DNA from 4 places in the Pseudomonas sp. ADAK13 genome. Region 2 is predicted to be linked to each of the others. Evidence: predicted binding sites of a transcription regulator. Region 2 holds the regulator's gene; each other region holds the start of a gene.
What was found. Region 2 encodes FliA, which starts transcription of late flagellar genes. Its sites were predicted from a motif close to CTAAAGTTTNNNNNNNNNNNGCCGNTAA; they were not measured.
Positions count from the first base shown of each region.

Region 1: the regulator FliA is predicted to act here: its motif matches at 5,600-5,627, upstream of flgM (flagellar biosynthesis anti-sigma factor FlgM).
Region 3: the regulator FliA is predicted to act here: its motif matches at 6,267-6,294, upstream of HKK54_RS29150 (methyl-accepting chemotaxis protein).
Region 4: the regulator FliA is predicted to act here: its motif matches at 2,866-2,893, upstream of HKK54_RS08585 (methyl-accepting chemotaxis protein).

Region 1 is NZ_CP052860.1:439,424-446,983, forward strand. It holds gene flgD (flagellar hook assembly protein FlgD) at 1-443, opposite strand, end outside; gene flgC (flagellar basal body rod protein FlgC) at 460-912, opposite strand; gene flgB (flagellar basal body rod protein FlgB) at 916-1,323, opposite strand; one part of gene HKK54_RS02100 (IS3 family transposase) at 1,544-2,396, opposite strand; one part of gene HKK54_RS02100 (IS3 family transposase) at 2,395-2,765, opposite strand; gene cheR (protein-glutamate O-methyltransferase CheR) at 2,874-3,701, opposite strand; gene HKK54_RS02110 (chemotaxis protein CheV) at 3,745-4,677, opposite strand; gene flgA (flagellar basal body P-ring formation chaperone FlgA) at 4,758-5,522, shown strand; gene flgM (flagellar biosynthesis anti-sigma factor FlgM) at 5,665-5,988, shown strand; gene HKK54_RS02125 (flagella synthesis protein FlgN) at 6,037-6,504, shown strand; gene HKK54_RS02130 (flagellar brake protein) at 6,600-7,349, shown strand; gene HKK54_RS02135 (MFS transporter) at 7,411-7,560, opposite strand, start outside.
Region 2 is NZ_CP052860.1:270,234-277,793, reverse strand. It holds gene flhF (flagellar biosynthesis protein FlhF) at 1-551, shown strand, start outside; gene fleN (flagellar synthesis regulator FleN) at 673-1,506, shown strand; gene fliA (RNA polymerase sigma factor FliA) at 1,503-2,243, shown strand; gene HKK54_RS01255 (chemotaxis response regulator CheY) at 2,414-2,788, shown strand; gene HKK54_RS01250 (protein phosphatase CheZ) at 2,807-3,595, shown strand; gene HKK54_RS01245 (chemotaxis protein CheA) at 3,607-5,829, shown strand; gene HKK54_RS01240 (protein-glutamate methylesterase/protein-glutamine glutaminase) at 5,879-7,000, shown strand; gene HKK54_RS01235 (flagellar motor protein) at 7,000-7,560, shown strand, end outside.
Region 3 is NZ_CP052860.1:6,307,211-6,314,770, reverse strand. It holds gene glgA (glycogen synthase GlgA) at 1-194, opposite strand, end outside; gene HKK54_RS29175 (D-2-hydroxyacid dehydrogenase family protein) at 583-1,536, opposite strand; gene HKK54_RS29170 (alpha/beta fold hydrolase) at 1,563-2,576, opposite strand; gene HKK54_RS29165 (YqaA family protein) at 2,633-3,064, opposite strand; gene HKK54_RS29160 (DUF411 domain-containing protein) at 3,068-3,514, opposite strand; gene HKK54_RS29155 (SRPBCC family protein) at 3,668-4,123, opposite strand; gene HKK54_RS29150 (methyl-accepting chemotaxis protein) at 4,214-6,208, opposite strand; gene HKK54_RS29145 (hypothetical protein) at 6,409-6,807, shown strand; gene HKK54_RS29140 (aldo/keto reductase) at 6,814-7,560, opposite strand, start outside.
Region 4 is NZ_CP052860.1:1,815,751-1,823,310, reverse strand. It holds gene HKK54_RS08595 (amino acid ABC transporter permease) at 1-55, shown strand, start outside; gene HKK54_RS08590 (amino acid ABC transporter ATP-binding protein) at 48-782, shown strand; gene HKK54_RS08585 (methyl-accepting chemotaxis protein) at 912-2,819, opposite strand; gene HKK54_RS33975 (methyl-accepting chemotaxis protein) at 2,992-3,705, opposite strand; partial or broken gene HKK54_RS33970 (methyl-accepting chemotaxis protein) at 3,850-4,908, opposite strand; gene HKK54_RS08575 (16S rRNA (uracil(1498)-N(3))-methyltransferase) at 5,004-5,711, opposite strand; gene tatC (twin-arginine translocase subunit TatC) at 5,708-6,499, opposite strand; gene tatB (Sec-independent protein translocase protein TatB) at 6,496-6,942, opposite strand; gene HKK54_RS08560 (twin-arginine translocase TatA/TatE family subunit) at 6,953-7,231, opposite strand; gene HKK54_RS08555 (phosphoribosyl-ATP diphosphatase) at 7,257-7,560, opposite strand, start outside.

The sequences.
Region 1 (7,560 bases), 170 kb from region 2:
TTGTCGGTGATCTTGACGGAGACGTTACCCGTCGCTGCCGTCACCGCCACGGAACCGGTCATGCTCTTGCTGGTATCAACCATGGCCTTGTCGGTCTGGGTGATCACCGAGCGCCCCACCAGCGACGAAGCCTGCAGCGCCTGCGAGGAACTGAAGTTGCTGGAAATCGCGTTCACCGAGTCATTCAGGGTGTTGATGCCTTCCAGGCTACTGAACTGCGCCAGCTGTGCCACGAACGCGCCGTTGTCCTGGGGCGACAGCGGGTTCTGGTTTTTCAGTTGGGTTACCAGCAGTTGCAGGAACGCGTCCTTGCCCAACGACTGGTTGCCGGTCGCCGAACTGACAGCGCTGCCGACGCTGCTGTTATCTGTCGCAGTCTTGACCTTGGAATTGAAAAGGTCCTGGACCGCCGTGTTGGTCGAACTGGTATCAACAATGGCCATTATTTGGCGCCCCTTATCACTGACCCAGGGTCAGGACCTTCTGCATCATGGTTTTGGCGGTGTTCATCATTTCCGCGTTGGTCTGGAACGAGCGGCTGGCGGAAATCATGTCGGCCATTTCCTCGACCACGTTGACGTTGGGGTAGTACACGTACCCTTTTTCGTTCGCGGCGGGGTGGTTCGGCTCGTAGCGGGCTTCGAGGTTGCTCTGGTCTTCGACCACACCGAGCACCTGCACGCCCTGGCCTGCGGCATCCTGGTTCTGGAACAGCGAGTCGCCGCTACCGCTCTGGCCACCCTGGCCGCCCTGGAACATGGTGGCGAACACCGGGTGCCGGGCGCGGTAGGTCTGGTCAATGCTCGACGACACGGTCTCGGCGTTGGCGATGTTACTGGCGACGGTGTTGAGGCGCGTGGTCTGCGCGCTCATGCCACTACCGGCAATATTGAAAACACTGGCGAGGGACATGGCTTACTCTCCACGCAGGGCTGACATCAGCCCTTTGAATTTGCTGTTGAGCAGGGTGAAGCTGGCCTGGAAGTTCACCGAGTTCTCGGCGTAGGCCGATTGCTCCAGCTGGGCGTCCACGGTGTTCTGGTCGATCGACGGTTGCATCGGCGTGCGATACAACAGCGACTCGTCACCATTGCCCAGGCCTTGCGCTTCGATATGACGGCTGTTGGTCATGTTCAGGGCGAAGGTGCCGTTCTTGGTCTTGTCTTGCTGTGCGGCGAGCACGGCAGAGAAGTCCAGGTCCCGAGCCTTGTAGTTCGGGGTGTCGGCGTTGGCAATGTTGTTGGCCAGGACTTCGGCACGCTGGGCGCGGAAGCCCAGGGCTTGTTCGTGGATACCGAGCGCTTTATCGAAGCTGATGCTCATGGCGGAAACCTTTAGGGGCTGACCTGCTTTTCGTAACTAGGATTTAGCAAGGGCCATGCCAAGTTGCCGGAGCGCCGTAAATCAAGGGTTTGCGACAGGATTGCCGGCGGCAATGCCAGAAAAGCGGCAAAGGGTTTCCGCGAAACGCCAGTAAAGCGGCAATGCCGGCTTGCCGCTTTGCGGTGTCTAGTCCTGAAATAGGTTTACACCTGTTTTAGCCTCAAAACGCCCGATGCACCGCATCGGGCGTTTTGTATTTCAGCGACAGATGAGGCCGCTCGTTGTTATAGATCAGCACCGACTCGTCTACCATCCGGATGGCCTCTGCAAAATCTTTGGGGCGATGCAGCAATAACTCGTTTTTCAAAATCCCATTCACACGCTCAGCCAATGCATTTTGGTAGCAGTCGTAGCCATCGGTCATTGAGCAGGTGATGCCGTACTTGGCATGCAACCGCTGATAAAGCTCGGAGCAGTATTGGACGCCTCTGTCCGAGTGATGCACCAGGCGTTGTTCCGTTGTCCGCTGCTTGAGGGCTTTTTTGAACGCCTGGATCACCGATTCGGCGTGCAAGCTTTCATGGATATGGTGCCCCACGATTTTTCGAGAGTACGCATCGGTGATCAAACTCAGATAAGCCACACCCGTTTGCGTTGGTAAGTAGGTGATGTCCGCAACCCATACTTGCTCTGGCGCCTTGGCGACTACCTGAATCGGCCCATCTTTGAGCCGGTTTGGATGACGGCGAAAGCGATGATGGCTGTCTGTCGTTTTGTGATAGGCCCGTCTGCGGGGAACCAGTTCGCGCCGATCTCGCAAGATATCGAATAAACGGTCTCGACCAACCTTTACGGTCACTTCTGGCTCAGTGCGCATTAGATTGTGAAGTTTTCGGGTGCCAATGCGCGGTTGCCGAAGTCGCTTTTCCCTCACGAATCCCATCACTTCCTGGGCATGACGGGCCCGGGCATCACACGCCCGGTTGCGCTTGTAATAAGCCTGGCGGGAAATCCCCATGAACTGGCAAGCCCGACTAATGCTCAGGTCTTGGATCTGCCCCTGGGAGAGGACTTACCGGATCGCTTTTTACGACAGAAACACCGAAGTCGTTCTTCAAAACATCAACGACGGCTTCGAAAAACTGAGCTTTCTGGTTGGCTTGGGCAAGCTTTTCTTCAAGCTCTTTGATTCGCTGTTCGGGTGTCAGCGGTTTATCGGGCTCATCCATGGAACGAGGTCTCTTGGAGCGAATGGACGCGCCTTGACTCCAGTCCTGCCGACCATGCCTGCGTAACCAATTCAGTACAGTCGTTTTACCCTGAATGCCATAGCGCTCTTGAGCCTCTTTATAACTCAACTCGCCTTTTTCGACCTGATCGACGACCGACAATTTAAAGGTTAGCGTGTAATCACGCTGACTGCGCCTTTCTCCCGTATTCATTACTCCCTCCTGAGAATGGGTCAGAAGGTGTAAACCTTATTCAGGACGGAACACGGCCATAAAAAAAGGGAGACCTCTGCAGGCCTCCCTTTTTTGTTCAAGCGCTCATCACTTGGCCTGGTAAATGATCCCCGGGCTGCACTGCACCATCTGGTAATGATCCGGCAAACCGTTCAGCGCCTCGGAAGCGCCGAGGAACAGGTAACCGCCACGCTTGAGGGTGCCGTGGATGCGCAACAGAATGTCTTTCTTCACCTCGGCCGAGAAGTAGATCAACACGTTGCGGCAAAACACCATGTCGAACTTGCCCAGGCTGGCATAACTGTCCAGCAGATTGAACGAGCGAAACTCCACCCGGCTCTTGATCGGCGCTTTGACCGCCCAGCGCCCCGCGCCTTTAGGGTCGAAGAAACGTTGCAACCGCTCCGGGGACAACCCGCGGCCCAGTGCCAGGCTGTCGTATTCGCCGGTCTTGCAATTGGTGAGCATGGTGCCGGACAAGTCAGTGGCAACGATTTGCGCCCCTGCCTTCAGTTGGCCCATGTTGGTCCGCTCGAACTCGTCGATGGACATCGAAATCGAATACGGCTCCTGCCCCGACGAACAGGCCGCCGACCAGATGCGCAGGCGCTGGCCGGGGGCAGCCTTGATGGCCTCGGGCAGCACCTTGTTCTTGAGCACCTCGAACGGATAGGTGTCACGAAACCACAAGGTTTCGTTGGTGGTCATGGCATCGACCACCATCTCCTTGAGCCCGCTGCGCGGCTGGCCCTGGATCCGCTGCACCAACTCCCCGAGGGACTTGATGCCTTGCTGCTCCATCAGTTTGTTGAGACGGCTGGATACCAGGTACTGCTTGTTTTCACCGAGCAATATGCCACAGGCTTTTTCCAGGAAGACCCGGAACTGTTCGAAATCCAAATTACCCGTAGACAATGATACCGCCTCTTAAATCGTGTGACCGCCAGGGAAAAAGCCCCTAGCCGTGATCTGCTGCCTTGATCCGGTCAACTACCCGGGATGCCAGGTCATCAGGGCGGAATTTGGCCAGGAAGTCATCGGCACCGACCTTCTTGACCATTGCCTGATTGAATACACCGGACAACGAAGTATGCAGGATGATATGTAATTTTTGCATGCGTGGGTCGTTGCGTATCTCGGCCGTGAGGGTGTAGCCGTCCATTTCCGGCATCTCGATGTCGGAGATCATCATCAGGAATTCTTCTTCCGGTTTCTTGCCCTCATCCACCAGCTTGCGCAGGTAATCCAGGGCCTGGCGACCGTCATTAAGCGCCACCACTTCAACGCCAACCGTCTGCAGGCAGCGGGACACCTGCTTGCGTGCCACCGAGGAGTCGTCCACCGTCAGCACCCGCAGCGAGATCGCCTTGTGCGCGGTCTCGGCGTCTACTACGCCGACCGAAATCGCCTCGGAGGTCGGCGCCACTTCGGCGAGGATTTTCTCCACGTCGATGATTTCCACCAACTGGTTGTCGACCCGCGTCACGGCCGTGAGGTAGTGATCGCGGCCGGTGCCCTTGGGCGGCGGATGGATCTCTTCCCAGTTCATGTTGACGATGCGTTCCACCGAACGCACCAGGAAACCCTGGGTCTTGGTGTTGTACTCGGTGATGATCACGAACGGACTTTCGCGGTCCTGCAAACCCGCCGAACCGGTGGCCATGGCCAGGTCAAGAATCGGGATGGTCGCGCCACGGATGTTCGCCACACCGCACACCACCGGGCTGGACTTGGGCATTATTGTCAGCTTGGGACACTGCAGCACCTCCCGCACCTTGAAGACGTTAATCCCGTAAAGCTGCTTGCCGTCCAGACGAAACAGCAGCAACTCCAGGCGATTCTGCCCCACCAGCTGTGTGCGCTGGTTTACTGAATCCATTACACCGGCCATGCCCAGACTCCTACGCTAAAACTTAGGGGTACGACGCGTACCCAACACTAAACGGCACGAGCTTTGCTTTTTTATTGGCCATGGACATCAAAACGACAGTTTCCCGACGCCCCCGATCCCCACAGTACCGCAGATTGATCTGCGTCTCGATGGCGTTGCTTGCCCTGGCTGCGGGCCAGCCGGCCCGTGCCAGTAACGTCACCTTGCCTGATCTGCTTATCGGCGTCACTCAGGGCTTTCTTGAGTTCACTGTAGAAGATTATCTGGCGACCACACAGACGCCGGGGCGCTATGAAATCCAGGTCAACCAGCTGGATCCGCGCCTGCGCATGCCGATGTGCGACAAGGAATTGACAGCCTCCCTCGAAAGCCCGGCCCAACCCATCGGGCGCGTGACCGTGAAGGTTCGCTGCGAAGGCGCCTCGCCCTGGACGGTGTTCGTGCCAGCCCAGGTCAAGCTGTTTCGTGACGTGGTGGTGGTGACCCGGCCGTTGAAACGCACCGGAATCATTGGTTACGAAGACGTTGCCATGCGTGAACGGGACATCAGCCTGATCACCCAGAGCTACCTCACGTCCGTTGACCAGGCGATCGGGCAGAAACTTACCCGACCAATGGTCACCGACCAAGTGATTACCCTGGTCAACCTTGAACAGGCCGAAGTGGTGCGCAAGGGCGACCAGGTGGTGATTTCCGCCAGCAGCGGCGGACTGAATGTAAAAATGCCCGGGGAAGCCCTGTCCAACGGCGGCATGAGTGAACAGATTCGCGTCAAGAACCTCAATTCCAACCGCGTGATCAAGGCCCGGGTGACGGCACCCGGGCAGGTTGAGGTGGCTTTATAGATCACTGGCATAGGACGCCAGCTTTTCCTACACTGTGCGCAAAGCAGCATCGCGTATAGGTTTATTGTCAATCGAGCCTAAAGTTTGTCCGGGTATGGCCGAAAACATGGCAAGCGTCCAAATACCCAGAGGTTTTTTTAACATGGTCATCGATTTCAGTCGTTTGAATAACGCCCTGCCAACGCCTGGCTCTTCGCGCACCAGCGGTGCCAAAGACAGCGTTGAAGCCAAGTCCCAGCCTCTGCCTGCCAAGACAGAACAGGCCGGTGCCAGCCAAAGCGGGGAATCGGTACACCTGAGCAATGAGGCTCAACAGTTGCAGAAGGTCACTGACTCGCTGAGCGATCAGCCGGTTGTCAATAAAGCCCGCGTGGCCGAATTGAAGCAGGCGATTGCGGATGGCAGCTATAAGGTCGACAGCAACCGTGTAGCCAGCAAGCTGCTTAACTTCGAAGCCGAGCGCTAGGCAAAGGCCTGCGCCAGGCTTTTGGACGCTTAAACCCCAAGGCCAGCCATGCACGACGAAAACTTGCTACAACTGATCATTGAAGATTTGACTCCCGCACAGCAGTTGCTGGAGTTACTTCGGGAAGAATCCCTGGCCCTGTTCGGCCGCGACATGCGCATGCTGGAAGAAATTCTGGCTCGCAAGCAATCGCTGATCGTCCTGCTGGAACAACACGGCAAGAAACGCAGCCAGATTCTCGTCAGCCTGGGCCTGCCTGCCGACCACAAAGGCCTGGAGCAACTCGCCAGCCACTCCACGGTCGGCGACCAGTTGCTGGCCCAGAGCAAAGAACTCAACCAGTTGCTGACCCTGTGCCAGGAAACCAACATCGTCAACGGCCAGGCGATCCAGCGTCAACAAGCCACGACCGCCAATCAGTTGCGTATCCTCCACGGCGGCGAGCCTCCAGCCCTCTACAACGCTCAAGGCTCCACCTCACGCCTGGCCAAGCCAAGCACCCGCAGCCAAGCCTGAAACCAGTTTAAGCGCGCCCTATCCAAGGCGCGCCACATGCTGGCAAAATGAAAGCACTTGCGTGTAGTCGTATTTTGTCTGGAGATGGAAGAACCGTGTTCAACGCCCTTAACGCGGAAGATGCTCCGCAGCCACCCAAGGTACTCACCACGCCGCTGGAAATCGCGGGCACCTTGCGGATGCTGCAAGAGAGCCACGACCCGCTGATCATCACCTTCCACGAACGCAACCAGCGCTTTCAAAGCTACCTGGTCGAAGTCGACCGGGACAGCAAGTCGCTGGCCCTGGACGAAATGATCCCGCGTGACGGCGAACGCTACCTTGAGAATGGCGAAGCTTTCCGTATCGAAGGTTTTCATGATGGCGTGCGAGTGGCCTGGGAAAGCAACGGCACCCTGACCCTTGACGAAGCCCACGGCCACCGCGTTTATCGCGGCAGCATGCCCGACGAAGTGATTTACCATCAGCGCCGCAATGCGTTCCGCGCGGCCCTGAAGCTGGCGCAACTGGTGAACGTCGAGCTGGGCGGTGAAAAACTCAAGGCCCCCATCGGCGGCAAGCTGCTGGATATTTCCGCCACCGGCTGCAAATTGCGTTTCGAAGGGGACATCTCCGAGCGCCTGCAACTGGGCCAGGTCTACGACCGCTTCATCGCCGCCCTGCCCTTTGGCAGCATGACCACCTCGGTGGAACTGCGCTATCTGCACTTCGAAGAAAGGATCAACACCACCTTCGCCGGCGTGCGCTTTCACAACATGAGCGGGCTGGTGCAGCGCCAGGTCGAACGGTTCGTCTACCAACTGCAGCGCGAAGCGCGTCGGTTCGACAAGGACGACGATCTTTAAGCAGTAAAAGGCCGCGAAAAAAAAACGGGCAGCTCCTTAAAGGAACTGCCCGTTTTTGCTTTCAGGGGCGCGCCCTGCTCAGGTCGTGAGGGTGATCATCCGGGTCCGGATGCTCCAGGGGCTCGGTGACAAGTTCCGGCTCATCCACCACCGGCTCGGGATCCACCTCGGGCTCCGGGTCCGGAACGGCGGTCTGCATCTGCTCCTGCAC
Region 2 (7,560 bases):
TGGACAGCTACCGCATTGGCGCCCAGGAACAGCTCAAGACCCTGGGCCGCATCCTCAATGTGCCGGTGACCCACGTCGATCCGGGCCAGTCCCTGGCCAACGCCCTCGACCCGCTGCTGCGCAAGCGCGTGGTGTTGATCGATACCGCTGGCCTGCAAGCCAGCGACCCGGCCTTGCGCATGCAACTGGAAAGCCTGGCCGGGCGCGGGATCAAATCCAGAAACTATTTGGTACTTGCCACGACCAGCCAGAAGCAGGTACTGACAGCTGCCTACCACAGCTATAAACGCTGCGGGCTGGCGGGCTGCATCCTGACTAAACTGGATGAAACAGCGAGCCTGGGCGAAGTGTTGAGCCTGGCTATCAGCCATGAATTACCGGTCGCCTACCTGACCGACGGGCCGCGGATCCCGGATGATTTGCATCTGCCGCGCCGTCATCAGTTGGTCAGCCGGGCTGTCAGCGTGCAAATGCAGGAAGAACCGAGTGAGGAAGCGATGGCTGACATGTTCGCCGACCTCTACCACAGTCCGAACAAACGGGTCGGCTGAGGTCAACATGAACAGGCAACACAAAACGACAGTGCAATGTATCTACATCGATGGTCTGCCAGCAGTTCGCGCGGCCAAGTCATGTAGCCTGCGTCTAAGCAAGACAAGGTAAAGAAATAAAATGGGCAGCATGCATCCCGTACAGGTGATCGCGGTGACCGGCGGCAAAGGTGGCGTCGGGAAAACTAACGTGTCAGTGAATTTGTCCCTGGCCCTGGCAGAGCTTGGCCGTCGCGTCATGCTGCTGGATGCTGACCTGGGGCTGGCGAACGTCGACGTTCTGCTGGGGCTGACGCCCAAACATACTCTGGCCGACGTGATCGAAGGCCGCTGTGAGCTGCGCGACGTGCTGTTGCAGGGGCCCGGCGGGATTCGTATCGTGCCGGCCGCTTCCGGCACCCAGAGCATGGTGCACCTGAGCCCGGCGCAACATGCCGGCCTGATCCAGGCGTTCAGCGACATTGGCGACAACCTCGACGTGCTGGTGATCGACACCGCCGCCGGCATCGGCGAGTCCGTGGTCAGCTTCGTGCGCGCCGCCCAGGAAGTGTTGCTGGTGGTGTGCGACGAACCCACCTCGATCACCGACGCCTACGCCCTGATCAAACTGCTTAACCGTGACTACGGCATGAACCGCTTCCGTGTGCTGGCCAACATGGCCCAAAGCCCGCAAGAGGGGCGCAATCTGTTCGCCAAGTTGACCAAGGTCACAGATCGCTTCCTCGATGTCGCCTTACAATACGTTGGCGCAGTTCCTTACGACGAGTGCGTACGCAAGGCCGTGCAAAAGCAGCGTGCGGTCTATGAAGCGTTCCCTCGTTCGAAGTGCGCATTGGCGTTCAAGGCTATTGCCCAGAAGGTCGATACCTGGCCGTTGCCCGCCAACCCGCGTGGGCATCTGGAGTTTTTCGTCGAGCGATTGGTGCATCAGACGAGCGCAGGACCGGTGCTATGACAGCCAGCGGCTACAACCTTTACAAGAAGTCGGCACGTGACAGTCAGGTCGAATTGATCGAGCGCTATGCGCCGCTGGTCAAGCGCATTGCCTATCACTTGCTGGCGCGCCTGCCTGCCAGCGTCCAGGTCGAAGACTTGATCCAGGCCGGGATGATCGGCTTGCTCGAAGTGTCGACCAAGTACGACGCGAGCAAGGGCGCGAGTTTCGAGACCTACGCGGGTATCCGTATCCGTGGGGCCATGCTCGATGAAGTGCGTAAAGGTGATTGGGCGCCGCGTTCGGTGCACCGCAATACACGGATGGTGAGTGACGCAATTCGCTCAATTGAAGCAAAAACCGGTCGCGACGCTAAAGATCACGAAGTTGCGGCCGAACTCCAATTGAGTCTCGATGATTACTACGGGATTTTGAACGATACCTTGGGCAGCCGCCTGTTCAGTTTCGACGACCTTTTGCAGGACGGCGAACATGAAGGGCTGCACGAGGACGGCGCGAGTGCCCATCTCGAACCGTCACGCGATCTGGAAGATGAACGCTTCCAGACTGCGCTGGCGGACGCGATTGCCAATTTGCCGGAGCGTGAGCGACTGGTGTTGGCGCTGTACTACGACGAAGAGCTGAACCTCAAGGAAATCGGTGAGGTCCTGGGCGTCAGCGAATCGCGGGTCAGCCAGTTACACAGCCAGTGCGCAGCCCGCTTGCGGGGGCGTTTGGGAGAGTGGCGAGCGCGCTGACAGGCAGTGTGGGGACACTGCGAACGATACCGTCCAGGCCTTGCGTCCGGACGGGCTTGGCCCGTGGTGCGCCCCCGGTAGTCCTTTTTGTGTAACGCCTGTTGATTGATATGGCGCGCCCAGGTGCTGGGCGCGTTTAAGACTGCTTGGAGGTCGAATTGGACAAGAACATGAAAATCCTCATCGTTGATGACTTCTCAACGATGCGGCGGATCATAAAAAACCTGTTGCGTGACCTTGGGTTCACTAACACGGTCGAGGCGGATGACGGCATTACGGCGATTCCGATCCTCAACAGCGGGAGCATCGACTTTCTGGTAACGGACTGGAACATGCCGGGCATGACCGGTATCGATCTGCTGCGCCACGTGCGCGCTGATGAAAAACTGCGCAGCCTGCCTGTGCTGATGGTGACCGCTGAAGCCAAGCGTGAACAGATCATCGAAGCCGCCCAGGCCGGGGTTAACGGCTACGTGGTCAAGCCATTCACTGCACTGGCCTTGAAAGAGAAGATCGAAAAAATCTTCGAACGCATCGGTCATTGATGCTGCCACGGGGGAGCTATGGAGCATAAAGAATCATCGCAGGCCGACTTTGAGTCGACCCTGAAAAAACATGCTCATCAACTCGTCGAAAGCCTTGAAAAAGGCCAGTTCGGCGACGCGGTGCAGTTAATCCATGAGCTCAACCAGACCCGTGACCGCGGCCTGTACCAGGAAGTGGGCAAGCTCACCCGTGAGTTGCACAGTGCGATTGTCAATTTTCAGATTGACCCGCACATGCCCCAGGCCGAAGAAATCTCGCAGATCACGGATGCCACCGAACGCCTGTCGTATGTGGTCAGGCTGACTGAGGCGGCGGCCAACCGCACCATGGACCTGGTGGAAAACGCCACGCCTCTGGTCAACGGTATGGCCAGTGAAGCCAAGGCCCTGAGCAACGATTGGGGCCGGTTCATGCGGCGGGAAGTGGGCGCTGAAGAGTTTCGTGAACTGGCGCGTCGGGTCGACGGCTTTTTGTCCCGCAGCGAGCAGGAGAACCGCACGGTTTCCAGCAACCTCAATGACATTCTGCTGGCCCAGGACTACCAGGACCTGACCGGCCAGGTGATCAAGCGCGTGACCCAACTGGTCACCGAAGTGGAAAGCAACCTGCTCAAACTGGTGTTGATGGCGGGTCAGGTTGACCGGTTTGCAGGCATCGAACATGACCGCGAAGCGATCCTTTCTGAAAAAGATCCACAAAAACACCTCGCCAAGGGTGAAGGTCCGCAGATTCATGCCGATAAACGTGAAGACGTTGTATCCGGGCAAGACGACGTAGACGATTTGCTGTCCAGTTTAGGCTTCTAAGGAGCACACCCATGAGCTTCGGCGCCGATGAAGAAATCCTTCAGGATTTCCTTGTAGAGGCCGGCGAAATTTTAGAGCAACTGTCCGAACAACTGGTCGAGCTGGAAAGCCGACCGGATGATGCGAACCTGCTCAATGCAATTTTTCGCGGTTTTCACACTGTAAAAGGGGGCGCCGGCTTCCTCCAGCTCCACGAGCTGGTGGAGTGCTGTCACATCGCCGAGAACGTGTTCGACATCCTGCGCAAGGGTGAGCGGCACGTCGACTCGGAACTGATGGACGTGATTCTGGAAGCACTGGACGCGGTCAACGGCATGTTCAGTGAAGTGCGCGAACGTGCACCGATCACTGCAGCCACGCCGGAACTGCTGGCCGCCCTGGCGCGCCTGGCAGAACCTGCGGCCAATGCACCGGTGGTTGAAGCGGTGGCTGAGCCTGTCGCCGAGCCTGCGGGCGACATCACCGACAGCGAATTTGAACAACTGCTGGACTCGCTGAACGCCGTCAAGGCCGAAGCCGAGGCTCCAGCGGCCAGTGCGCCGGCCATGGTGCCGACCACTGAAGACATTACCGACGCCGAGTTCGAGTCGTTGCTCGACCAGTTGCACGGCAAGGGCCAGTTTGCCCCGGACGCGGTGGCCGCAGCGCCAGCGCCAACGGAAGCCGCGGCGCCTGCCAGCAATGAAATCACCGACGACGAATTTGAAGCGCTGCTGGACCAGTTGCACGGCAAAGGCTCGTTTGCCGCCGATGCACTGCCGGAAGTCGCCGCCACGGCCGCTGCACCTGCAGCACCCGCCGCTGCCGCTGCACCGGCTGCCGATGGCCTGATCTCCGATCACGAGTTCGAAGCGCTGCTGGATGAACTGCACGGCAAGGGCAAGTTCACCGAAGCCGTCGGCACTGCTGCACCGGCTGCTGCGGCCGCCGCTGCGGTGGCAACGCCGGCTCCGGTGGCCGCCAAGGCCGCTGCGCCCGTGGCTGCCAAGCCTGCACCGACGGCTGCACCTGCGCCCGCTCGTGCGGCTGCCGCCCCGGCCCCGGACAAGCAACCGGCCAGTGAAGCCGAAACCACCGTGCGGGTTGATACCGCGCGCCTGGACGACATCATGAACATGGTGGGCGAACTGGTGCTGGTGCGTAACCGCCTGGTGCGCCTGGGCCTGAACAGCGGCGACGAGGCCATGCAAAAGGCCGTGTCCAACCTCGACGTGGTCACCGCCGACCTGCAAACCGCGGTGATGAAGACCCGGATGCAGCCGATCAAGAAAGTCTTCGGGCGCTTCCCGCGCCTGGTTCGCGACCTGGCACGCCAGCTCAAGAAAGAGATCAACCTGGAACTGGTGGGTGAAGAAACCGACCTCGACAAAAACCTTGTCGAGGCCCTGGCCGACCCGCTGGTCCACTTGGTGCGCAACGCCGTCGACCACGGCGTCGAGACGCCGGAAGAACGCGAAGCCTCGGGCAAAAGTCGCCAGGGCAAAGTGATTCTGGCGGCCGAACAGGAAGGCGACCACATCCTGCTGTCGATCACTGATGACGGCAAGGGCATGGACCCGACGGTACTGCGCAACATCGCCGTCAAGCGTGGCGTGATGGACAAGGACGCCGCCGACCGCCTGACCGATACCGAGTGCTACAACCTGATCTTCGCCCCGGGCTTCTCCACCAAGACCGAGATTTCCGACGTGTCGGGCCGTGGCGTGGGCATGGACGTGGTGAAGACCAAGATCAGCCAGCTCAACGGCTCGATCAACATCTACTCGACCAAGGGCCAGGGCTCGAAGATCGTCATCAAGGTGCCGTTGACCCTGGCGATCATGCCGACCCTGATGGTGATGCTGGGCAACCAGGCCTTCGCCTTCCCGCTGGTCAACGTCAACGAAATCTTCCACCTCGACCTGTCGCGCACCAACGTGGTGGACGGCCAGGAAGTGGTGATCGTGCGCGACAAGGCGTTGCCACTGTTCTACCTCAAGCGCTGGCTGGTGGCCTCGGCCAAGCATGAAGAGCAGCGCGAAGGTCATGTGGTGATTCTCTCCGTGGGCACCCAGCGTATCGGCTTTGTCGTCGATCAACTGGTGGGCCAGGAAGAAGTGGTCATCAAGCCTTTGGGCAAAATGCTGCAGGGAACCCCGGGCATGTCGGGCGCGACCATTACCGGTGACGGTCGGATCGCGCTGATTCTCGATGTTCCGAGCATGCTCAAGCGTTACGCCGCACGGCGTATTTGATTCGGCCCGGGCAGGGCGGTTGTCCCTCGCCCGGCCTAACGGAGTGTTTATGGTAGTCAAGGTCCTGGTGGTGGACGATTCGGGTTTCTTCCGCCGCCGCGTCTCGGAAATTCTTTCATCGGATTCCAATATCCAGGTGGTCGGCACGGCCACCAACGGCAAAGAGGCGATCGATCAGGCCCTGGCCCTCAAGCCGGACGTGATCACCATGGACTACGAGATGCCGATGATGGACGGCATTACGGCGGTGCGGCACATCATGCAGCGCTGCCCAACGCCGGTGTTGATGTTCTCCTCGCTGACCCACGAAGGCGCCCGGGTGACCCTGGATGCGCTGGATGCCGGCGCGGTGGACTTCCTGCCGAAGAATTTCGAAGACATCTCGCGCAACCCCGAGAAGGTCAAGCAGATGCTCTGCGAGAAGGTGCACAGCATCTCCCGCAGTAACCGCCGCAGCCTGTTCAGTGCGCCGGCACCGGCACCGGTTACGCCGCCACCGGCCGCCCCGAGCACTTTTGGTCGCCCGGCACCTGCGCCGGTTGCGCGTCCGGCCGTCGCCCCTGTGCGTACGGCTGCGCCCACTGCGCATTCGCCTGCGCCCAAGCGCAAAGCCTACAAGCTGGTGGCCATCGGTACGTCCACGGGTGGCCCGGTGGCTTTGCAGCGGGTGTTGACCCAACTGCCGGCCAACTTCCCGGCGCCGATCGTGTTGATCCAGCACATGCCTGCCGCGTTCACCAAGGCCTTCGCCGAGCGCCTGGACAAGCTGTGCCGCATCAGCGTCAAGGAAGCCGAGGATGGCGACATCCTGCGTCCGGGCCTGGCGCTGCTGGCCCCTGGCGGCAAGCAGATGATGGTCGACGGCCGTGGCGCGATCAAAATCCTGCCGGGTGACGAACGCCTGAACTACAAGCCGTGTGTGGATATCACCTTCGGTTCGGCGGCCAAGTCCTACGGCGACAAAGTTCTGGCGGTGGTGTTGACCGGCATGGGCGCCGACGGCCGTGAAGGCGCGCGCCTGCTCAAGCAGGGCGGCAGCGCGATCTGGGCCCAGGATGAAGCCAGCTGCGTGATCTATGGCATGCCCATGGCCATCGTCAAAGCCGACCTGGCGGACGCCGTCTACAGCCTGGACGACATCGGCAAGCACCTGGTGGAGGCCTGCCTCTAATGGATGTACTGAGCCTGATTGGCATCATCATGGCGTTTGTCGCGATTATCGGCGGCAACTACCTCGAAGGCGGCCACCTGGGCGCGCTGGCCAACGGCCCGGCAGCGTTGATCGTGATCGGCGGCACCGTGGGCGCAGCGTTGTTGCAGTCGCCCATGAGTTCGTTCAAGCGTGCCATGCAGATCCTCATCTGGATCATCTTCCCGCCGCGGGTCGACCTGCCGGGCGGCATCGACCGCGTGGTCAACTGGAGCCTCACGGCGCGCAAGGAAGGCTTGCTGGGCCTGGAAGGCGTGGCCGATGCCGAGCCTGACAGCTACGCGCGCAAAGGCCTGCAATTGCTGGTGGACGGCGCCGAGCCGGAAGCGATCCGCAGCATCCTGGAAGTGGATTTCTACACCCAGGAAAGCCGCGACATCAACGCCGCCAAAGTCTTTGAAAGCATGGGCGGCTACGCGCCGACCATCGGCATCATCGGTGCGGTGATGGGCCTGATCCACGTGATGGGCAACCTGGCCGATCCGTCGCAACTGGGCAGCGGGATTGCCGTGGCGTTCGTC
Region 3 (7,560 bases), 1.3 Mb from region 2:
GCGGCGGACACGTCACCCAGGCCGCCGGTTTTCACCAGGTCAGCCAGCTCGGACGTCACGAACAATACTTTCTTGCGATTGGGATTCTGACTTGGGACCGGCCGCAGCGTGTTGGGCAGGTCGGCCAATGAGGTCGGCCCGCCAACCGGCTGACTAAAACGCTCTCCCTGAGTATCTACAGCGGCACTGATCATAGTTCTCTCCCATGTGTTGGTCGGCTGATGGCATATGGCAATCAGCGAAGGTTGACCGCATCCTGCGGCCAGGCGCACAAGCGCTACACAGACTGGCAAGGCTTATGCCAGTTGTGTTGGAGTCTTAAATAGAGTGGATGGACGGGCGTTTGGTGTGAACCGTCAGCGCTCGCCTTACCTTAAACCTGACCTGCGGCAGAGTTCGAAAGTTTCGATTTTTTGCGGGGTTTTTGTTTTGGAACGGACCCATCGGTCATGAGTCTAGGACAAGATCCCGGAGCCTGCGGGGTCTGTGGGGGATTTTGTAGGACAAATTTTTTTTCATGTACAAAAGCGCCCACTTCCTGGCCACCAGGAAGCGGGCGCTCTTAATTGGTGCGTGGAGTGATCAGGACAGCGGGCGAACGGGCACCCCTTTGGCCCACGCTTGAATGTCTTCAATCATCTGTTCGTAGAACTGGCGGTAATTCTGCTCGCTGACATAACCGACGTGTGGCGTGGCCAAGACATTCGGCAACTGGCGGAACGGGTGCCCGTCCGGCAACGGCTCCTGGGCGTACACATCCAGGGCAGCGCCTGCCAGCCGGCCATGGGTCAAGGCGTCAATCAGGGCCGCCTCATCGACAATCGGACCGCGGGACGTGTTCACCAGGTGCGCAGCAGGTTTCATCCAGCCCAGCGCCTCGGCGTCCACCAGCCCGCGGCTGCGGTCACTGAGTACCAGGTGAATCGACAGTACATCCGCCTGTTCAAACAGCTCGCGCTTGCTGACCCAGGTTACGCCGGCTTCGGCGGCGCGTTCCGGCGTGAGGTTTTCGCTCCAGGCAATCACCCGCATGCCAAATGCCTGGCCGTATTTGGCGATCTTCTGGCCGATGCTGCCCAGCCCGAGGATCCCCAGGGTCTTGCCGTACAGATCGCCACCCAGGCCCACTTGCCAACCGCCTGCCCGCAGGGAATTGGCTTCGGCCAGCAGGTTGCGGGTGGAGGCCATGATCAGCGCCCAGGTCAGTTCCGGGGCGGCGTGCTTGTAACTGTCGGTGCCGCACACCTGGATGCCCAGGGCCTTGGCGGCGGGAATGTCGAGGGCCGCATTGCGCATGCCGCCGGTCACCAGCAACTTGAGCCGGGGCAAACCTTGCAGCAGTGCCTGATCGAAGGTGGTGCGTTCGCGCATCACGCAAATCACCTCAAAACCCTGCAAACGCTCGATCAAGGTGGCGGTGTCCGCCGGGTAGTCGTGGAGGAAGTGCACCTGGCCCACCGACGCCAGGACTGACCAGTCCACCACGCCACTGGCCACATTCTGCCAATCATCAATCACTGCGATCTGTACCGACATTCACGCGTGCCTCGAAAAAGGTTGGATTAGAGGGCATTCAGCCCTTGCAACAGTGCCTTGTGAAACTGTGCCGGCTCTTCCATTTGCGGCGCATGGCCCAGGCCCGGGAATTCCACCAGGGTGGCGTGGGGGATCAGCTTGGCCACTTGCTTGCCTAACACGGCGTAGTTGCCGATCTTCGCCTTGACCGCCGGTGGCGCGATGTCTTTGCCAATGGCGGTGTTGTCGGCGGTGCCGATCAGCAGCAGGGTGGGCATCTGCAGGTCCTTGAACTCGTAGTACACCGGCTGGGTGAAAATCATGTCGTAAATCAGCGCCGAGTTCCATGCCACCTGGGTGTGGCCGGGGCCCTTGTTCATGCCGGCGAGCATCTGCACCCAGCGCTCGTATTCGGGCTTCCAGTGGCCGGCGTAGTAGGTGTCGCGCTCATAATTGCGGATGCCGTCGGCGGTCAGTTTCAGCTCGCGCTCGTACCATTGGTCAACGCTGCGATAGGGCACGCCAATGGCTTTCCAGTCTTCCAGGCCGATAGGGTTCACCAACGCAAGCTGTTCGGTTTGTTCCGGATAGAGCAGGGCGTAGCGCGTGGCAAGCATGCCACCGGTGGAATGGCCGAGAAGCGTGGCCTTTTGAATGCCGAGTTTTTCCAGGAGTTGGTGGGTGTTGATCGCCAATTGCTGGAAGCTGTACTGGTAATTGTCCGGCTTGCTGGAGGTGCAGAAACCGACCTGGTCGGGGGCGATCACCCGGTAACCGGCGTCGCTCAGGGCCTTGATCGAGGCATCCCAGGTGGCGCCGCAGAAGTTCTTGCCATGCATCAGCACGATGCTGCGGCCATTGGCTTTGCCCTTGGCCGGCACGTCCATGTAGCCCATTTGCAAGGATTTGCCCTGGGACTGGAAGGTGAAGTGCTCCACCGGATAAGGGTATTGGAAGCCTTGCAGTTCGGGGCCGTAGGTCGGGCCCTCGGTGGCGGCGAAGGCGGGAAGGGCGCTGCCGAGCAGCAGGCCGGCGACGCAGAGTGAGCGGATGTTGGGCATGGGGACAGGCTCCGGGAACAGTGCCCGGATGCTGTGGCGAGGGGATTAACGGGAGATTAAATCCAGTGCAGGGTCAGCAGGGCCAATACCCCGTAGCGCGCACCTTTGGCCAGGGTCACCAGCAGCAGGAAACGCCAGAACGGTTCGCGCATCACCCCGGCCACCAGCGTCAGGGGGTCACCGATGATCGGCACCCAACTGAGCAACAATGACCAGTGGCCCCAGCGTTGATAGTGGGTACGGGCCTTTTCCAGGTGTTTCGGGCTCACCGGAAACCAGCGTCGTTCCTTGAACCGTTCAACCGAACGCCCCAGCAACCAATTGACCAGCGAGCCCAATACGTTGCCCAGTGTTGCAACCCCAAGCAGCAGCCACAGGCTGTAATGCCCGCTGATCAACAGCCCCACCAGCACCGCCTCCGACTGCATCGGCAACAGCGTGGCAGCGCCGAAGGCGGCGAAAAACAGCCCCAGGTAACCGGCGAGCATCAATCAGCGGGCCGGGTAGTCAGCCACGACGACATCTTTGCCTTCACGGGTCAGGCCGATCACCTGGTAGGCATCGCTGCTGCCGTCCATCTCCATGCCCGGCGAGCCCAGCGGCATGCCCGGCGCCGCAATGCCCAGCAAATCGTCGCGCTTGCGCAGGGCCAGCACCTGATCGGCAGGCACATGGCCTTCGACGAACTTGCCGTCGATCACCCCGGTGTGGCACGACGCCAGGCGCGGCGCCACGCCCAGGCGTTGCTTGACCTCACTCATGTTGGCTTCCACATGGTCGTTGACCTTGAACCCGTTGCTTTCCAGGTGGGCAATCCACTTTTTGCAGCAACCGCAGTTGGCATCGCGGTGCACATCAATCGGGATCAGCTCGGCGGCCTGGGCCAGGGGGCTCATGAGCAGGGCCGACAGCGCGGCCAGTCGCAGGGTGGTTTTCATCGTCATCTCATCAGGTAAAGGGCAACGCCGGGCATTCTCCCTGCTTTTCAGCAAAGGGTTTTCCGGGAGTGTTACGAGGTTTTACGAAAAACCGACAGCACCAGAATAACGGCCTGGTGCTGTCGGAAAACTGAGGGGGAGATGACGGTTTTGTCAGGTAATCGAGGATTCCAGGCGCTGCTTGAGTTGATCAAGGGCCTGGTTGGACAGCGCGACCATGCGTTCATGCAGGGTGATCAGTTGCAGTTCGGTTTCATAGGTCAGGATGCGCTTGAACAGCGTGCCGCTGCCCCGTGTTTGCAGCAGGTAATGGATACAGCCGTCGACGGCCAGGGACGTGAATGCGGTCTTGAACTCCCGCGGTCGCTGCGCAATCTGCACGCGATAGCTCATCGGCACCCGCACACCCAGCAGGTCGATGGTTTCGGTAAAACGGTGGCCGCTGGGTAACGAGCCGGTGATGCCGGTGTCGGCACCCAGGGATGTCGGATGCCATTCATGCCAGCGATCCGGTTGGGTGACGTAGTCGTAAACCGCTTCGATAGGGACTTGGATAAAGCGTTCCTGACTGATCTGCTCAGTGCGGATCGGGTGCTCAACTGCGTGCATGACACACCTCCTGTGTGGCGAGACTAAGCACTTTGAGCTGTCAGAATAGTCCGGCTCCCGCACATTGCACGGGAGTCGGCAGGCTATTTTTCAACGCACCTTGAAGCGTCCCATCAACGCAATTACCCGGCCATTCGCATCCAGCAGGCTCTGGGTGTTGTGTTCCGTGGCGTGGCCGCTTTGCACCAGTTCTTCGACCATGTGGCGGATGTGCACCATGCTGCGGTTGATTTCCTCGGTCACCGCGCTTTGCTGTTCGGCAGCCGTGGCGATCTGGGTGCTGAGGTTGTTGATATGGCTGACAGAGCCGGCCATCTCGTCCAGGCCCGTGTTAACCCGTGCGGTAGCGTCCGCGGCGGACTGGCAACTGGCCTGGGTGGCTTCCATGGCGGTCACCGAAGAGCTCACCCCGGTGGTCAGGCGCGCGAGCATTTCGTTGATCTGCGAGGTGCTGGCCTGGGTGCGGGCGGCAAGGGCACGGACTTCGTCGGCGACCACTGCAAACCCCCGCCCCTGTTCGCCGGCGCGGGCGGCTTCGATGGCCGCATTGAGTGCCAGCAGGTTGGTCTGGCCGGCGATGGCGCCGATTACGCCGAGGGTTTCGGTGATGCGGGCGGCGTCCTGGCGCATGTTTTCCACGGTGTGAGTGGCGCTGGAAACCTCACCGATCAACGCGCTGACGCTGCGCGAAGCTTCCCCGACCACCACCCGCGAACGGTCGGCGTGCTCGTTGGCGCGCTGGGTGAACGCGGCGGTTTCGGCGGCGTTCTCGGCCACGGTGTCGGCGGTGGAGCTCATCTCGGTGATGGCGGTGACGGTCTGGTCGGTTTCCGAGGCATGGCGCACCAGGATCTGGTTGGTCTGGGCGGATGTCTGCTGCAACTGCGCCAGGCTCGACGACATGGCGCCGGTGGCCTGGGTCACTTCACCGATCATGTTCTGCAGGTAGACGATAAAGCGGTTCACCGAATGCCCGATCGCCCCCAGTTCGTCCTCGGCGCGAATGGTAATGCGTCGTGTCAGGTCGGCATCGCCGTTGGACAGCGCGTCGATGTTGGTCTTCAGCGCGGTCATCCGTTTTATCAACTGGCGGATGGCATACACCTGCAACAGCACCAGCAGCAGAATCATCGGGATTTGCAGCATCGCCAGGGTGCCCAACACGTCATCCCGCTGGGCGGTGATCAGCGAAGTCGGGAGTGCCGTGGCCAGGAACCACGGCGTGCCTTCGATCGGGCGCATGAAGAAGGTGCTGGCCACGCCCTGGTTGTCGAACTCACTGCGCTGCAGGGTTTGATCGCGATGGGCCAGGCCGGCGCTGACCTGGGCGGCAAAGGCTGAGGTGCCGACCAGTTCGCTGATGTTTTTCAACACCACCGGGCTGCTGAGGCGCGTGCTGTTGCTGATGATCTTGCCGTCGCCTTCGACGATCAGCATTTGTCCGCCGAGGTCTTTTTCCTTGCTGGCCACCAGGTCGTTGAAGAAGCCCAGGGTCACGTCGATGGTGGCGACGCCGTACGCCGCGCCGTCACGCTGGATCGCCATCGCGCAGTTGGTGCGAGGCTCCTGGCTGGCGTCATCCTTGTAGGCTGCCGCCCAGGCGCACTGGCCACGGGGTGAGGCGAGCCCGCCCTTGTACCAGCTCTGGTCGTAATAATTGGGGGCCGCGTCGCTGTTCCAGAAGGTATTCACGGCCAGCTTGCCCGAGGCATCGCGGTGCCAGAAGGTGCTGTGTTTGTTACGCCCCGGCGTGCGCTGGTTGGGCAGGGGCCAGATGCCGCCGCCGAACACTTTCAGTTCGCCGTACTGGTCCACCAGGCCGGGCAGCACCTTGTCGATGGCGTCGCTGTCCAGCAGTGGGATGGTTTGGGTGATGCTGCGTTGCTGGGCCTGAACCTTGTTCAGCTCGCCCTGGATCTGCTCGGCCACTTCGGCAATGCGATTGAGGGCCACCTGTTCTTCGGTGTGGCGCAGCTTGGGGGCCACCAACTGTCCGATGCCCACCACCGTCAATACGAATAACAACAGGACGAACAGCACCAGAAACAGGGTGTAACGGGCTTGGATAGAGCGCAATGAGGGCATGGGGTCGTCCTTACGAAGCGTTTATTGTGCGACGCGGCTTTGTTAGAGCTTCGAAGGGCTATCGGCTTGGGAGGGAGGAGCTTTAGGTACTATGGTGCAAGAAAGTAGTACGAATAAATAAAACCTGTAGGAGGCTTCTATTTTGGGTGGCCGGGGTGTTTGATGCGGGCTTGAATCTGCGACGGATCCCCCGGTAAAACATGGACGAAATCATCTATCAGGTGGTGAATTGGCTGAGCATTGAACACCACACGCGCAGAGGCACCACCAACAACTACCTGGCGCTTTTATACCTGGCCGTCACAATTGGCGGCGTGGTAGTCGCCAGGGAGCTTGCCGCCAAGCGCAAGGCCCTCAAGGCACGCGCCACTGAGGCGTTAACCACTGCGCCATTGACCGCCACCTCGTTTACCGAGGAAGACGGCCTACCGGTCAAGTGCACGGGCACCCTGCGACAGGACGCCGACGGCTATACCGTCAGCATCACGCGCAACAGTGTGGAGTTCCACAGCGAGCGGTTGCCTTCGCTGGACGAGGTTGATACCTGGCTGAGAGCCCACACGCCCTTCATCCTGTCGGACTTTCGCAAGCACCCTTGAGGGGGGTTATTTGTCGAGCATCTGCATGACGGCTTCCGGGTAACGCAATCCGGCGGTTGCATTGGCCGGGAAGATCGCTTCCAGCGCCGCCAGCTCGGCCGGGCTCAGCTTGACCTCCAGTGCGGCGACGTTCTCTTCGAGGTACTTGCGTTGCTTGGTGCCGGGGATCGGGATCAGGTAATCCCCTTGCGCCAATACCCAGGCCAACGCCAGCTGCCCGGCGGTCACGCCCTTATCGGCGGCCAGTGCCTGCACCTGTTCCACCAGCAACAGGTTCTTCGCAAAGTTCTCGCCCTGAAAACGCGGGCTGAAGCGGCGGTAGTCATCCGCTGCAAAATCGTCCGGGCTTTTCAGGGCGCCGGTGAGGAAGCCCCGGCCCAGCGGGCTGTACGGCACAAACGCAATGCCCAGGCGCTGGCAGGCTGCCAGGCAGCCGTTGTCTTCCTGGTCGCGGCTCCACAACGAATATTCGCTTTGCAGGGCGCTGATGGGATGAACCTTGTGCGCGCGCTCCAGGGTGGCGGCCGACGCCTCGCTCAAGCCCAGGTAACGCACCTTGCCTTGCTTGACCAGCTCGGCCATGGCGCCCACGGTTTCTTCAATCGCCACGTCGGGGTCGATGCGGTGCTGGTAGTACAGGTCGAGGGTTTCCACGCCCAGGCGTTTCAAGGTGCCGTCGATGGCATCCCGAATGTATTCCGGGCGGCCATTCACGCCGCGTATCGTGGGGTTCGACGGGTCGCGCACGATGCC
Region 4 (7,560 bases), 1.5 Mb from region 2:
GCCGCTGTCGAAAATCGCCAGCCGGCTTGAGCGGAGGCTCGCGCAAAGTGATTGAAGTCCGCGATCTGGTAAAAGTCTTCGACACCCGCGGCCACGTAGTCCGCGCGGTGGATAACGTGACCACCCAGGTGGCCAAGGGTGAAGTGCTGGTGGTGATCGGCCCGTCCGGTTCCGGCAAGTCGACGTTCCTGCGTTGCCTCAACGGCCTGGAAGAATTTGATTCCGGCTCGGTGAGCATCGACGGCCTGCAACTGGCAGACCCGAAAACCGATGTGAACGCCTACCGCCGGGAAGTCGGCATGGTGTTCCAGCATTTCAACCTGTTCCCCCACATGACCGTGTTGGAGAACCTCTGCCTGGCGCAGAAAGTCGTGCGCAAGCGTGGCAAGAAAGAGCGCGAGGCCAAGGCCCTGGCACTCCTGGAAAAAGTCGGCATCGCCCAGAAAGCCAACGAATTTCCGTCGCGGCTTTCCGGCGGCCAGCAGCAACGCGTGGCGATTGCCCGCGCGCTGGCGATGGAGCCCAAAGTGATGCTCTTTGACGAACCTACCTCGGCACTCGACCCGGAAATGGTCGGCGAAGTGCTTGATGTAATGAAGACCCTGGCCCTGGAAGGCATGACCATGGTCTGCGTCACCCATGAAATGGGCTTCGCCCGGGAAGTGGCCGATCGGGTGCTGTTCTTCGATCACGGCAAACTGCTGGAAGACGCCGCCCCGGCGCAATTCTTCGATGCGCCGAAGGATCCCCGGGCCCAAGCCTTTCTGCGTCAGGTTCTATAAAACGCTTCTTGTGGCGAGGGAGCTTGCTCCCGCTGGGCCGCGTAGCGGCCCCAAAAAAAGATAGGAGCGCTGCGCACTCCAACGGGAGCAAGCTCCCTCGCCACAGGTTAGCGTTGGTCGTGGTTTTTTTCAGACCTTGAACTTGCCCACCCACACCTGCAAATCCGTGCCCAGGCGCGCCAGTTCGACACTGGCCGCCGCAGTTTCCTGACTCGCGGCCGAGGTTTGTTCCGACACATCCTTGACCTTCAGCACACTGCGATTGATCTCCTCCGCTACTGCCGTTTGTTCCTCGGCAGCGGCGGCAATCTGCGGGTTCATCTCCTGGATAACCGACACCGTCCGAGTGATGCCGGCCAAGGCCTCACCCGCGCGGCGGGTCAGTTGCACGCTGTTGTCGGTGAGGCTGCGGCTGTTGTCCATGATGTCTGCGACCTGCTGCGTGCCCCGGTGCAGGCCACTGATCAGCTCCTCGATTTCCTCGGCCGATTGCTGGGTGCGTTGCGCCAGGCTGCGTACTTCATCGGCGACCACGGCAAAACCTCTGCCGGCCTCACCGGCCCGGGCCGCCTCGATCGCTGCGTTGAGGGCCAGTAAATTGGTTTGTTCCGATACGGATTTGATCACCTCCAGCACGCTGCCGATCTTCCGGCTTTCCTGCTGCAACCCTTGCATGGCCTGGCTCGAGCGCGTCATTTCCTGGGCCAGGTGCTCGATGTGAACAATCGCCTCGGCGACCACCTGATCACCCTGGCTCGCCTGCCGGTCGGCCTCGGTGGCGGCCAGTGAGGCTTGCTCGGCATGGCGCGCGACTTCCTGGGAGGTGGCGAGCATTTCATTCATGGCGGTGGCCACCTGTTCGGTTTCCTGTTTCTGGCCATCGACCCCGGCGCGGGTCTGTTCGGTGACGGCAGACAGTTGCTCGGCGGCGCTGGCGATCTGCCGGGCGCTGTCGCCGATGCCACCGATGAGGCCCCGCAGGTTGACGGTCATCTGCCCGATGCTGCGCTGCAACTGCCCCACTTCATCCTCGCGGGTGGCCTGGATATTGTGGCTCAAGTCGCCCTCGGCAATCCGGTTTGCGACGACCAGCGCCTGACGCAACGGCGTGACGATTTGGCCGGCGATCAGCCACGCCGCCAGGGCTCCCAGCAGTAGCGCTGCGCCGGTGACACTGAGCAGCAGGGTGCGGGCCTGGTCGGCTTCGCGATCACGCTGTTCGGTCTGGTATTGGCTCAGTTGGTCGCTTTGCTTGAGTAACTGATCCAGCCACTGTTCCAGTTGGTTTTGGGTGGTTTCAGTGGTGAGCTGGGCGTCCTTGAGGCGCGTCAGCTGGTTGCGGTAGTCGAGCAGGGCGCTTTTCAGCGCCGTCCCGTCCACGGGCAGCGTAGCCACGGCGGTCTGGGCGCTGTCGAGGGTGTGCAATGCATCGGCGACGGCCTGGCCATAGGCTTCCAGTGAAGCGGCGGCCCAGGCGGCGGTCTGGGCGCTGTCCTCGGCTTTCTCCATGGCCTGGCGAAGTTGTTCTACAGCGTCCAGGGCCTTTTCATCGTCCTGATTGGGCAGGTCGCTGGCCAATTGTGCGAGGGTGTCGCTGGCCTGGACCGAGCTTTTCTTGAGCCGCTCACGGGCGCTTTCGCGCTGCTCTATCAGGTTGGCCAGCCCGCCCAGGGCGGTTTTGAAGCTGGCGGTTATGCGGTTCGAGTCTTGCACTTGTTGAAGGCTGGCCGGGTGCACCAGGCGTGCCGCCAACTCGGCCAGGTAGCGGTCGATTTTCTCTATGTGCAGGCCGATTCGGGTCAGGCTGTTCGGGTCGTTCAGGGTGCGGTACACGATGCGGTCGGCCCGCAGTTCTTCGCCTACCACCGCCAGTTGCGAGAGCACGGTCAGTGACTGCGAGCGGAACAGCGAGGCGTTCAATGCCTGCCAGCCTGTCAGGGCGATGGCCAGGCTGAGCAGCAGCACCAGGCCGAAGCCCAGGAAGAGTTTGAGGGTGACACTGATGTTGCCTAATGCACGGGTCAGTGGACGAAACATGGTGAACCTCCAACGAATCAAAAGGAGCGTCTCAAGCGTCCGGCTGATAACGGCCAGGGGAATTGAAACGCTACTTTTATTCGGCGCCAGGTGTGTCATTCACGACCTGAAAAGCGCGTAGGAAATTTCACAAGTTTCCATGGCGGCGGCCCTGATGGCCGCCGCGACAGGGTCAGACCTTGAAGCGGCCCACCAGGGTTTGCAGGTAAATCCCCAGTCGGGCCAGTTCCGCGCTGGAAGCGGCGGTCTCTTCGCTGGCCGCCGAGGTTTGTTCGGAAACGTCCCGCACGTTGAGCACGCTGCGGTTGATCTCTTCGGCCACGGCACTTTGTTGTTCGGCCGCGGTGGCGATCTGCTGGTTCATCGCCTGGATCGTCGAAACGGTGCGGGTGATGTTCTCCAGGGCGTTGCCGGCCCGGCGAGTCAGCTCGACGCTGCTGTCGGTGAGGTTGCGGCTGTTGTCCATGATGGTCGCCACCTGCTGGGTGCCGCTTTGCAGGCCGACGATCAGCTCTTCGATTTCCTCGGTGGACTTTTGCGTGCGCTGGGCCAGGCTGCGCACTTCGTCGGCGACCACCGCAAAACCGCGCCCGGCTTCACCGGCACGCGCCGCTTCAATCGCTGCGTTGAGGGCCAGCAGGTTGGTTTGCTGGGCCACGGACTTGATCACGTCCAGAACACTGCCAATCTTGTCGCTCTCGCGCTTGAGGTGGCCCATGGCCTCGGTGGAGTTGCCCACCTCGCTGGCCAGGCGCTCGATCTGGGCGATGGCCTCACCCACCACCTTGTCGCCTTCACGGGCCTGCTGGTCGGCGGCTACGGCGGCCTCGGAGGCTTCTTCGGCATTACGGGCGACTTCCTGCACGGTGGCGGCCATTTCGTTCATGGCGGTGGCCACCTGGTCGGTCTCGACCTTCTGGCTGTTCACCCCGGCGCTGGTCTGCTCGGTGACGGCCGACAGTTGCTCGGCAGCGCTGGCGATCTGGGTGACGCCGTCGCTGATACCGCCGATCAGCTCCCGCAGGCCTACGGTCATGCTCTGCATGGACCGCTGCAACTGGCCCAGTTCGTCCTGGCGCTGGGAGATCAGGTTGTGGCTCAGGTCGCCGGACGCCACGCGCTCGGCGACTTTGAGGGTCTGGTTCAGGGGGATGACAATCTGCCGGGTGATGGCCCAGGCGGCGAGGATGCCGAAGGCCAGTGCCAGGGCCGTGGCCAGCAGCAACAGGTTCTTGGCGTGGGCGGTGTCGGTGTCACGCACCACGGTTTGCGAGGTGGTGAGTTTGTTGCTGCGGTCGAGCAGGATATCGCCTTGTTCGGCCATGATTTTCGTCGCGGCAGCGCTGGCCACCTGGGAATCGCGGTACTGGCTGACGGCGGCACGGTAGGCCTGCAGCGAAACGCTGGCCTCTTGCAGGTTGGCCCGGTATTGCTCAGGCAACGTGTCGTTGAGCTCGGTGATTTTTTTCAGGGCGTTGTCGATGGCGTCCAGGGCCGGCTGTTCGGCTTCGACCTTGCCACTGTAGGTGTAGCCGCGCACCTGGAAGCGCGCCTGCTGGATCAGCTTGCTCAAGTCGACCACGCTGTTGAACAGGGTGACGCTGTCGCCTTGCAGCAGGGATTTTTCCACTTCGTTGATTTTTGCCACGGCGTTGTCGGCGGTGTCCCCCAGTTTGCTGCGGGCGCCTTCACGCTTGAGACCGGCCTGCACCATGGAGCCAAAGGCTTTCTTGTACTGGTTCAGGGCGCCCTGTTGTTGCTCCACGACGAGCTTGTCGTCGGGTTGCTCGATCAGTTCTGCGGCGGTTTTCAGGCCACTGTCCAGTTGTGTGATCAGGTCGTTGACGGCGCCCGTACCTTGTTCGCCCCGCCGCATTTCGAAGTCCAGGCGCGCCAGGCGCAAGTCCTTGGACAACCCGTTGAGGCTCGAAATATAGCCCAGCTTGTCGCCGCGGCTGATCACGCCACTCAGGCCCGTCCAGCCGGTAAAGGTGATCAGCAGGGTCAGTATCAATACCAGGCCAAAGCCTATGCCCAGCTTGCGGTTGACGCTTACATTCCCCAGTTTCTCGGCTAACCAACGATACATGCTGCGAACTCCCCTGGAACAAGGCTTGGACTTATTCAGAAGCTATCGGCAGGTTCGGATATTTCTGTAGGATGGGTGTTTTTGTGGCGAGGGATTTAGAAGAGTCTTGAGAGCAGCGCGGTGACGGCAGTTTCGACTCTCAGGATGCGAGCGCCGAGTTGCACCGGCTGCAAACCGGCCTTGGCCAGCAGATCCACCTCGTAGGGAATCCAGCCGCCTTCCGGCCCGATGGCCAGCGTGACCGGCTCATCCAGGCCACGAGGGCAGGGCGGGTAGTCACCCGGGTGGCCGACCAGGCCGAGGGTGCCTTGCGCCAGGGCAGGCAGGCGGTCTTCGACGAACGGCTTGAAGCGCTTTTCGATCACGATCTCGGGAAGCACCGTGTCCCGGGACTGTTCCAGACCGAGGATCAACTGCTCGCGAATCGCTTCCGGCTCCAGGAAGGGCGTCTGCCAGAAACTCTTTTCCACGCGATAGCTGTTCACCAGCACCACCCGTGGCACACCCATGGACGCCACCGTCTGCAGCACCCGGCGCAGCATCTTCGGGCGGGGCAGGGCCAGCAGCAGGGTCAGGGGCAGTTTGGCCGGCGGCGGCTGGTCGAAGGTCACTTCGAGCTCGGCCTCCCGAGCTTCCAGGCGCAGCAACCGAGCGTTGCCCATCAAGCCGCCAATACGTCCGACCCGCAGGCTGTCGCCTACCGCGGCACGGTGGACTTCCTGCATATGCACCAGGCGCCGATCACGCAGCACCACCCGGTCGGCCGCGACAAAGTCGGCCTCCTCAAGCAGCAGCAGGTTCACGGCTGGGTCGCTGGCGGCTGGTCGTCGTCGGCGGGCTGGTCATCCGGGTGATCACCACGCTTGCTCACCAGGCTGCCAAACAGGATGCCAATTTCGAACAGCATCCACATCGGCACGGCCAGCAACGTCTGCGAGAAGATGTCCGGCGGGGTCAGGATCATGCCGACCACGAAGCAGCCGATGATCACGTACGGGCGGATCTTCTTCAGGTATTTGACGTCGACCACGCCGATCCACACCAGCAGCACCACGGCCACCGGGATTTCGAACGCTACGCCAAAGGCGAAGAACAGCGTCATCACGAAGTCGAGGTAGCTGGTGATGTCAGTCATCATCTCCACGCCGGCCGGCGTAGCAGCGGCGAAGAATTTGAAGATCAGCGGGAACACCAGGAAGTAGGCGAAGGCCATGCCGGTGTAGAACAGCAGGATGCTCGACACCAGCAGCGGCACGGCGATGCGTTTCTCATGCTTGTACAGGCCCGGCGCGATAAAGCCCCAGATCTGGTGCAGGATCACCGGGATCGCCAGGAACAGCGAGACCATCATCGTCAGCTTCAACGGCGTGAGGAAGGGTGACGACACGTCGGTGGCGATCATCGTCGCGCCGGCCGGCAAGTAGTTGCGCAGCGGCGTGGAGACGAAGGTGTAGATCTGCTGGGTGAAGGCAAACAGCCCGGCAAAGATGATGAAGATCGCCGCGACACAACGCAGCAGGCGGGTGCGCAACTCGGTGAGGTGCGAGACCAGTGGCATGTGCTGGTCGGTTTCCGGTTTATCAGCGCTCATGGGGCTCGCGGCGGCAATGTAGGGTCGTGGGGAGCGGGCGACACGGCAGGCGTCGGCGCGGGTTCGGTCGGGGTCACGTGCGCGGCGGGCGCAGGCTCGGCGGCGTGCACGGGTTCGGCGACCGGTGCAGGCGCAGGCGTGGCAGGCGGTGCAATCGAGTGCTCGGCCACAGGCTCGACCGGCTTGGGCGTTTCCTGCACCGGCGAGAGAATCTTCCGTGCCTCCTGCTCCAACGACAGAATGTGTTCGTTGTGCAGTTGCCGGCGAATTTCGTCGGCGCCGATTTCCCGTTCAACTTCCTGTTTGATGGCGTTGAAACTGCGTTTCAGGCGCCCGATCCACAGGCCGGCCGTGCGCGCGGCACCGGGCAGGCGTTCCGGCCCCAGTACCAGCAGGGCCACGAGGCCGACGAGCAGCAGTTCAGAGAAGCTGATACCAAACATTATTCAGTACTCACGAGTCTTTTTGGTTCTGCTCTTTGACGTGCTCGGCCTGTACGTCGAAGGTGCGACGTTCAGTGATCGGCTGAGTGGCCTGCGGGTGTACAGGCTGCGCCGGTGGCACCGGGTTGACGGCCGGGTCGGCAGGCTTCTCGTCGTCGTTCATGGCCTTGCGAAAGCCCTTGATCGATTCACCGACGTCGGTGCCGAGGTTTTTCAGTTTCTTGGTGCCGAACACCAGCACAACGACCACAAGAATGACGATCCAGTGTTTCCAGTCAAAAATGCCCATGCTGCAATTCCTCTGTAATAGTTGGTCAGGCGGACGGGCGCGAGGCCTTTTCGGCATGCCCGGACAAGCCGAAGCGACGGTCCAGTTCATCAAGCACTGCCTGTGGATGCTGCCCCAGTTGGGCGAGCATGACCAGACTGTGGAACCACAAGTCGGCAGTTTCGTAGATCACGTCGCTGCAGTCGCCGCTGATTTGCGCGTCCTTGGCAGCAATAATCGTCTCGACGGATTCTTCGCCGAGTTTTTCCAGAATCTTGTTCAGACCCTTGTGGTACAGGCTGGCGACATAGGAGCTGTCGGCGTCCGCGCCTTTGCGGTCTTCCAGCACC